One region of the Nodosilinea sp. AN01ver1 genome, then DNA from elsewhere that is predicted to be linked to it. Evidence: riboswitches for the same ligand, from Rfam matches in the RefSeq annotation. Region 1 holds a riboswitch; the other holds the start of a gene.

Evidence for each region. Region 1 has a riboswitch for cyclic di-AMP ahead of ACQ4N7_RS18105 (universal stress protein). Riboswitches for the same ligand answer to the same signal wherever they lie in the genome.
Region 2: linked by a shared signal. The riboswitch ahead of ACQ4N7_RS19500 (SLC13 family permease) and the one ahead of ACQ4N7_RS18105 (universal stress protein) in region 1 are both predicted to bind cyclic di-AMP.

The regions. Positions count from the first base shown of each region.
Region 1 covers NZ_JBNXVS010000024.1:52,323-56,739, reverse strand. The annotation lists gene ACQ4N7_RS18115 (aspartate carbamoyltransferase catalytic subunit) at 1-735, opposite strand, end outside; gene ACQ4N7_RS18110 (hypothetical protein) at 734-1,381, shown strand; gene ACQ4N7_RS18105 (universal stress protein) at 1,477-2,052, opposite strand; cyclic di-AMP (ydaO/yuaA leader) riboswitch at 2,151-2,312, opposite strand; gene ACQ4N7_RS18100 (aldo/keto reductase) at 2,569-3,546, opposite strand; gene ACQ4N7_RS18095 (peroxiredoxin) at 3,646-4,197, shown strand.
Region 2 covers NZ_JBNXVS010000028.1:32,751-37,167, forward strand. The annotation lists gene ACQ4N7_RS19495 (phosphoketolase family protein) at 1-1,671, shown strand, start outside; cyclic di-AMP (ydaO/yuaA leader) riboswitch at 2,079-2,221, shown strand; gene ACQ4N7_RS19500 (SLC13 family permease) at 2,332-3,669, shown strand; gene ACQ4N7_RS19505 (alpha/beta fold hydrolase) at 3,762-4,417, shown strand, end outside.

The DNA.
Region 1 (4,417 bases):
CACAAAGTCGGCTCCCTCTAGGGCTGGGGCTAGGGTGCTGTGCTGCACAATGGCGCGAGGAATGGCGATTGGCGACTGGCTCACGAAGGCGTCGGCGAAGCCGGGGGGCAGCAGAGTGGGTGGGGCGGCCAGGTGTACCTCGGCCCCGCAGGCGGTGAGGCACCACAGGTTGGAGCGAGCCACGCGGGAGTGCAGAATGTCGCCGACCAGGGCAATTTTTTTACCTGCTAGCAGCGCGGCGGTCGGGTGATCCGGATTTAGGGTCAGGCCCAGCGTGAATAGATCGAGTAGGGCCTGGGAGGGGTGGGCGTGTAGCCCATCGCCGCCGTTAAGCACGCCGACTCCTGTTTGCAGCCGGTCCATTTCGGCGGCGATCGCCCCCGGCACCCCCGACTCCTGGTGGCGAATGACCATCAGGTTGGTGCCCATGGCCAGGTACGTCTTGGCGGTGTCTAGAATGGTTTCACCCTTAGTCAGCGACGAGGTGCCGGGGGCAAAGTTGAGCACGTCTGCCGACAGCCGCTTGGCGGCCAGTTCAAAGCTGCTGCGGGTGCGGGTCGAGGGCTCGAAGAACATATTGGTGACCACTAACCCCTGCAGGGCGGGCACCTTACGGGTGCGGCGCGACAGCACCTGCCAAAAGCTCACCGCTGTTTCCATTACCGTTTCTAGCTCCGCCGCCGTAAAATCGGCCAGCGACAGCACGTGTCGTCGATTCCAGGAAGCACTTGCCATGACCCGTTGTCCCAACCCAGTTCAATACCGTCCTCACCATACCTGGCTTGGGTGCCTAGGGATAAATTTTGGCCAGCGCTCTGGGGCGATTTTCCTGGCCCTGCTGGGATTGCTGGGGGGGTGTGCTGTGGCGACGGGAGGCACAGCGACCGCACCAAATACCGCCAGCTCCAATGACGCCGCGATCGCCACTCCGTTTGAATCCATTGCCCTGGCCCCTAGCCCCGCTGAAGCGTTAGTCAACGCCAGCCGCTTGATGCAGGCCAAGGCCCGCCGCCTAGTGGCGCCCGCCGACCCGGTGGCCGTCGATCTCTACACCCTCGACGAGCGCTGCGAAAACTACCGGCGAGAGCCCATTCTCGTGCCTCGTCCTCAGAGTATGGAAACCACTGTCGATCTGATCCTGGCTGAGCAGGCCATTCCAGAGCTAACCCTTTCGGGGTATCGCACTCGCTTTGATCCAGAAACCAAGATCGTCACCATTGACCTGCGCGTGGCCCGCACCTCGCGGCGGGTGCTACAGTCGCTGTCGGTGTGCGAACAAAAGGCGCTGCTGGGCAGCCTGCGCGAAACGCTGGTTAACCAGCCCGACTGGAAGATTGAGTCGGTGACGTTCACGAACCGGGGCACCCCCCTAGTGCTGTGAATTCAAAGCCTGTATGCGCAGGGGCAAGCGATTGTTTGCCCCTGTCTACTGGTCTACTGGGAGGCACCAGCCTGACGTCTAGATCGGCTTAGAGACTACTTGGGTAGCCCCAGCACAGAGCACGGGGTTTGAGTATCTAGCTGCTGCACCAGGCGGTGCTTAGCCGTATGACAACCAACCAGCAGCACTTCAGCCTCGATCTCCTTGGCCACCTGGCTGAGCTCCGTTGCCACCTGGCCGACCCGCAGGTGGGCATTGAGCGACCCACGCCATTCACTAGCTAGGCAGCGGGCCTGCCAGAGTATGCGATCGGCATTGGCGATAGTTTTGGGGCGAGTTTTATCGACCACATAAACTACATGCACCTGTACAGGATTGGGCTTGGCCAAACGAGTTTGATGGGCTACACATAGGGCCAGGTCGAGAGCCGCCTGACTGTGGGCCGAGCCACTGTAACCCACCACAAAATTAATCGTTTTCTCGTCGATGTTAAGGCCTGCAATTGGCGGTTTGGGCCGCAGCAGTAGAACAATCTTTTTGGCCAGATCGCGGCGACCCAGGGCCGCTTCTAAACGCATAATCATGGGCTTGATCGTGGCCTCGGGGGAAACCTGAGGGGCGATCGAATGGGACTGCCTTGATGGGGCAGAGAGGTGCGATTTGAGCTGCATGAGACCCTCCTGGAGCCTAATCATGAACAGCGAACAAGTCGTGTTAACACGACTTAGGACACTGAAACAATCAACGCATTAGCGTAAATGGTGATAGTTCAGTCTCCCTCAACGCCGACGAGGTTAGCTGACGGGCTAGGGTTGAGAGATACCCTTTTCCGATTACCCTTCATGGGGGTTTAAAGAACTCGGAAACACGCCCCTTTACTTGGTTCCCCCGCTCTAGCCGTTAGGACGACTAAATTAGGCTGACTTGTTCGATGTCTAAATTGTAGAAGGGAAAAATGAAAAGCGTCAACGAATCCTTAACATTGTGTGACTATTTGTATCGCTTAATACAGTCGTTGCTGTGAATAAATATTTTTATTTTTTCGGGTGAAATTACTAACTTAAATAGAAAGCATTGATGCATCACTAACGATGTTTTTAGAAAGGATTTTTCTGCTCAAACATCTTTCGTTAGAAGTATTTTTGAATTCTTTAAAGATAGATGGGGCTGCGATCGCAGCCCCAAAGCTAGCGATAGCGCTGGGTCAGCCGGTCGAGCCGCTCCAGCTCATCGGTAGTCAATTGCCAACCCAGTGCCCCCGCATTCTGCGCCGCCTGACGGGCATTTTTAGCGCCAGGAATGGGCATTACATTACCCTGAGCCACCAGCCAGTTGAGGGCCACCTGGGCCGGGGTGCGATCGCGCCTTTCACCGATTTCCCGTAGTGTCTGAATGACCGGCATCAGCTTGGTGAGACCGCTCTGGCTAAAGCGGGGGTCAAGCCAGCGGGCTCCGGTGGGTTTGAGATCGGCCTCTGGCGTATACTTACCCGTCAGCAAGCCCTGGGCTAAGGGACTGTAGGCGAGAATTGTGACCCCCAGTTCCCGCGCTGTGGCGATGACGCCATTGGTCTCCAGTTGGCGGTGAAGCAGAGAATACTGCACCTGATTTACCGCCAGGGGTACGCCCTGCGCGGCCAGATAGCCGTGGGCCTCGCGCATTTGGGTGGCAGAGTAGTTGCTCACCCCCACTGCGCCGAGGCGGCCCCGCTTGACCTCTGCCGCCAGGGCCTGCATCAGGTCTTTTTGGCTGAGCAGAAAACTCACCGGCTGATGCACTTGGTACAGCGCTACCGAGGCCACCTGAAGGCGATCGAGGCTGGCGGACAGGGCCTCGGCCACAGACTGCTTTGAAAAGCGCCAGGGCAGCGGAAAGTATTTGGTGGCCACTATCGCCTTCTGATCGGTCTGCTGAGGGCGCTGCTGCATAAATTGACCGATCAAACGCTCCGACTGGCCAAAGCCATAGATCTCAGCCGTGTCGAATAGGGTGAGGCCGTTGTCGAGGGTAGCGTCGAAAGCGGCGTGCAAATCGCTGTCGCTGTAGGCTTTGCCGTAGTCCCAAAAGAGCGAGTCGCCCCAGGCCCAGGTGCCTACGCCCAGGGCCGGTACAACCATGCCGTTGGGACCCAGCGTCACGGTTTGCAGATTGGCAGTGGGGGACATAGGACAGGCTCCGAAACTGGGAAACAGCGGGGATCGCGACAGCCTTATTGTAAACTTTGGTAAAGAGCTTTCAGAATCATCCCCAAGGAAGAACCTGACATGAACCGCCGTCATTTTCTGCAAGTCGCTCTGGGTCTCTGCCTGGTGTGCCTTAGTTGGTTGGCCGCGCCCCTGCCCGCGCTGGCAATGGGGGGTACCCAGATTCCGCTAGGCGAACCGGCTCCAGAGTTTACGCTGCCGACCAATGCTGGGGATGGAGAAATTTCGCTGGCAGACTTTCGAGGGCAGTGGGTGGTGCTGTACTTTTACCCCCGCGACTTTACCTCAGGCTGCACGATTGAGGCCCAACGGTTTGAGCGCGATATAGCGGAGTACCAGGCTCGCAATGCTCAGATTATTGGTGTCAGCGCCGACAGCGTTGAGTCTCACGCGGAGTTTTGTGATGCCGAGGGGCTAGAGTTTCCGCTGCTGTCTGATCCTAGAGGGGCGGTCAGTAAGGCCTATGGGTCTTGGCTGGGGGCGATGTCGCTGCGGCACACGTATATCATTGGCCCCGACGGCACTATGCAGGCTCGCTTTTTAGGCGTACAGCCGGTCATTCACAGTCGTGAGGTGCTGGCTAAGCTGGACGAGCTACAGCAGGCAGCGTAGGGGTTGAGGTGAAATAGGGTGGTTAGGGCCACCAATAGATTTGGCCACCGGCTATCGGCGAGAGAACGCGATCGCGATCGCTGTGGCATCGGGTATTCAAATAAAGACAGATCTCTCTCAATATGCGACGGTCAGGTGGGGTAGTTAGTCAAGATGGTTCTCCCCTAGGCTTGAGTAAATCATTTGGACGTCGCCAAAACTCAGGCTCGAATGCGATCGC
Region 2 (4,417 bases), on a different contig from region 1:
GGCAGCGACCCCGCCGAGATGCACCAGAACATGGCGGCGGTGATGGAAGAGTGCGTGCTCAAGATCAAAGAGATCCAGCGAGATGCCCGTGTCAACGGCAACCTGGAACGACCTCGCTGGCCGATGATTGTGCTGCGCACTCCCAAGGGCTGGACCGGGCCTAAAGACGTTGATGGCCACAAGGTGGAAGGGTTCTGGCGATCGCACCAGGTGCCCATGGGCGGCATGCACAGCAACCCCGAGCACCTGCGCCTGCTGGAAGAATGGATGCGTAGCTACAGGCCTGAAGAACTCTTTGACGAGAACGGCACCCTAGTTCCAGAGCTGAGAGATCTGGCTCCGGTCGGCCACCGCCGCATGAGTGCCAATCTGCACGCCAACGGCGGTATGCTGCGCAAGGCGCTGAAAATGCCCAACTTTCGCGACTACGCCATCAACGTGCCTAAGCCCGGCAGCGTTGAGTTTGAGAACACCAAGGCATTGGGCATTCTCATGCGCGACGTGATGCGCGACAACCCCACCAATTTTCGCCTGATGGGGCCAGACGAAACCGCCTCTAACCGACTAAACGCCGTCTACGAAGTCACTAAAAAGGCCTGGATGGCCGACTTTTTGCCTGAAGACCTCGACGGTGGCGAACTCTCCCGCGAGGGCCGGGTGATGGAAATGCTCAGCGAGCACACCCTGCAGGGCTGGCTGGAGGGCTACCTGCTGACCGGTCGCCACGGCCTGTTTCACACCTACGAGGCTTTTGCCCACGTGGTTAGCTCGATGTTTAACCAGCACGCCAAGTGGCTGGACATTTGCAAAAACCATGTACCCTGGCGGCGATCGGTGTCGTCGCTCAACATTTTGCTGTCGTCGCTGGTGTGGCGGCAAGACCACAACGGCTTTAGCCACCAGGACCCCGGCTACGTCGATCTCGTCACCAACAAGAGCCCCGATGTCGTGCGGGTTTACTTTCCGCCCGATGCCAACTGCCTGCTGTCGGTGGCCGACCACTGCTTCCGCAGCGTTGACTACATCAACGTGATTGTCTCCGACAAGCAGAGCCACCTCCAGTACCTGACCATTGAGGAGGCGGTGACCCACTGCACCAAGGGCATCGGCATTTGGGACTGGGCCAGCAACGACGACTGTGGCACCGAGCCCGATGCGCCCGATGTGGTGATGGCCTGCTGCGGCGATATTGTCACCAAAGAATCGCTGGCGGCCACCGCCATTTTGAGGGAGGAGTTTCCCTTCTTGAAGGTGCGGTTTGTGAACGTGGTCGATCTGTTTACCCTGATCTCCCACGGGGAGCACCCCCACGGATTGAGCAACCGCGATTTTGACTCGCTCTTCACCCCCGACAAGCCGGTGATCTTCAACTTCCACGGCTACCCCTGGCTAATTCATAAGCTGGTGTACCGCCGCTCCAACCAGGAGCGCATTCACGTGCGGGGCTATAAAGAGCAGGGCAACATCAACACGCCGCTGGAGCTGGCGATCAATAACGAGATCGATCGCTTTAGCCTGGTAATTGATGTGATCGATCGCGTGCCCAAGCTGGGTTCGGCGGCGGCTCACGTCAAAGAAAAGATGAAAAACAAGATCATCGGGTGCCTCACCTACGCTCACACCGAAGGCAAAGACCAGGACGAGATTACTCACTGGCAGTGGCCCTACTAGGGTCGAGATTGACTCAGAAGCCCACTAACCGAAAGCGGTCTGGGAATCAGGCCGCTTTCAGTTTGATCGGTGATCTAGAGACGAGACGACATATAGCTACAGTCAATTAGATTAGGACGCAGCAGGACCGTCATTCCCGTGGCCACGGGAATCCATTAGAGAGCAGCTACTCCAGCGTAGATTCTCGCTTGCGCGGGAATGACGGTCAAAAGTCATCTTTGGTAACACGTCCTAATCGTGACGGCTACGGCTATACCAGTTCGCTGTCCTAGTCTGGGCCGCACTGGCCAGCACCGCCTCACGCGAACTGGCCAGTGTTCTAAATTTTAAGAAACATTGCGAGTTAGTTTGTGTAAACGTGCCGATTGTGGATCGCCTGTAAATGTGTTAGATTCTTTCCCAATTCAATAGTTACACTGCCTAATTCAGCTTTTGCTGAAGCGGAGGAACCAACCTTTGGGGCTTATCTCAGGGCGAATCGTATCGCCAGAGAAGGGGATCTCTCACCTCTCGCCCGTCAGCTAACTCCGTCGGCCTTGGGAGAGAACGTACTGGAAGCTTTTTCTAGCGCTATCCGTAGTTCTCCTACGACTGTTAACCCCCTCGGTGAAGGCTATTCATCGAAGGGTTTTTGTATAGCACCACAACAGGAGACAGGGTATGGAAACCTGGTCTGAGATCACCGCGTCGGTGATCTTTTTTGGGGTCTTGGCCCTGATTGCTACCGAGCGACTGCATCTGACGATCGCGGCCTTTTTGGGGGCGATGCTGCTGATTTTTCTGCACGTGTTGACCCTCGATCAGGCGATCGCCTACATCGGCCACAGTCACGCCACCCTGGCTCTATTTTTTGGGGTGATGGTGATGGTGCGCGCCTTTGAGCCAACCAAAATTTTTGAGTACCTGGCGACCCAGATGGTGATTATGGCGCGGGGGGAGGGCAAGCGCCTGTTGCTGGGCATTGTGGCCATTACCACCCCCGTCTGCGCCATGCTGCCCAACGCCACCACGGTAATGCTGCTGGCTCCGCTGATTCCGCCCATGGCGGCAGAACTCAACATCAACTTTGTGCCGCTGCTGATCTTGATGGTGTTTGTGGCCAACAGCGCTGGCCTGCTGACCATTGTGGGCGACCCGGCCACCTTTATTGTGGGCAGCTCGATCAACATGAGCTTTTTAGATTACTTGCTTAAGCTCAGCCTGGGGGGCGTGGTGGCGATCGCGACCATTGTGGTCATGCTGCCCATTCTCTTTCCCAATACCTGGCACAAGAAGCTGGATGACCTCGACCACTTGCCCCGCCCGGTGGTCAACCACCCCCGCATGCTGGCTCTGGGTAGCGCGATTGTGGGGCTAGTGCTGGTGCTCTTTGTGGTGGGCGACAGTCTGCCGGTGCCCATTTCACCGGCGGCGATCGCGCTGCTGGGGGCCGCCCTCTGCCTGCTGCTGACTCACCACAGCGGTATCGACACCGTGCAAAACATTCTGCGCGATGTCGACTGGAGCACGCTGGTCTTTTTTATGAGCGTGTTTGTGCTGATTGGCGGTCTGCAAGAAACCGGGGTGATCAGTTCGGCCTCAGGTTTATTAGGGGTCGTAATCGGTCAAAACATAGCCCTGGGGTCCATGCTGCTGCTGTTTGTAACCGGCATTCTCTCCAGCCTGATTCCCAACATTCCCCTGGTGGTGGCCATGGTGCCGCTGCTGAAGGAGTATCTGGTGAATGTGAATCTGGCCGGGCCAGAGCTGCTGTCGCCCGACTTTGCCGGGCAGATACCGCCTGAGATTTTGCCCCTGTTCGGGGCGATGATGTTTGGGGCCACCCTGGGCGGCAACGGCACCCTGGTGGGTGCGTCGTCAAACATCGTGGCGGCGGGCATCGCCGAGCAGCACGGCAAGCCAATTTCCTTTCGGCTGTTCTTGAACTATGGCCTGCCGCTGATGGCGCTGCAACTTGTCGTCATCAGCGTCTATGTGGGGGTCCGATTCTTGCTGTAGCGGGCCTAGGTCAGGGGCGAACTGCGGGATAGGATGGGTTTGCCTCTGGTTATGTGGCGACTGTCAAACTATCCCTGAAAGGATCTAATGCGATGTCAACCGATCAGATAACCTGGAGCACCTGGCAGGAGTTCAGGTCTGCCCAGCAGGAGGCGGTCTTAGCGGCGGGTACAGCCGCCCACATTCCCGTCACCATTCGCTATATCGATCGGGGGGAGGCCAAGCTCGGCACCGTTTTGCTGATGCACGGCATACCCACCTGGGGCTACCTCTACCACGCCGTGATTCCGCCGCTGGTGCAGGCCGGCTATCGCGTTTTGGCCCCCGATTTTTTGGGCCACGGCTGGTCAGACCGCCGCGATCGCTTTGATCGATCGTTTCAAGATCAGGCCCGTATGATTCTGGCCCTGCTGTCATCGCTGGGCCTGGAGCGGGTGGATGTGGTGGGCCACGATACGGGCGGTGCGGTAGCGCTCATCTTGGCGATCGAGCACCCGGCGGTGGTCAATCGCCTGGTGATTACCAATGCGGTCTGCTACGACCGCTTTGACGACGACATGCTCGACTTTGGCCATCCGCTGCGGTGGAAGCCGCGCCCAGTTGCCGAGCTAGTTGCCGCCCTTGAGGAAAGCCTGGCCGCTGGTCTGTCTAACCAGAGCCAGCTCACCGCCGAGTTCCGGGCAGGCATTATTGCGCCCTGGGCCAGCGAAGAAGGCAAACTGAGCCTGCTGCGCAATGCCGCTGCCCT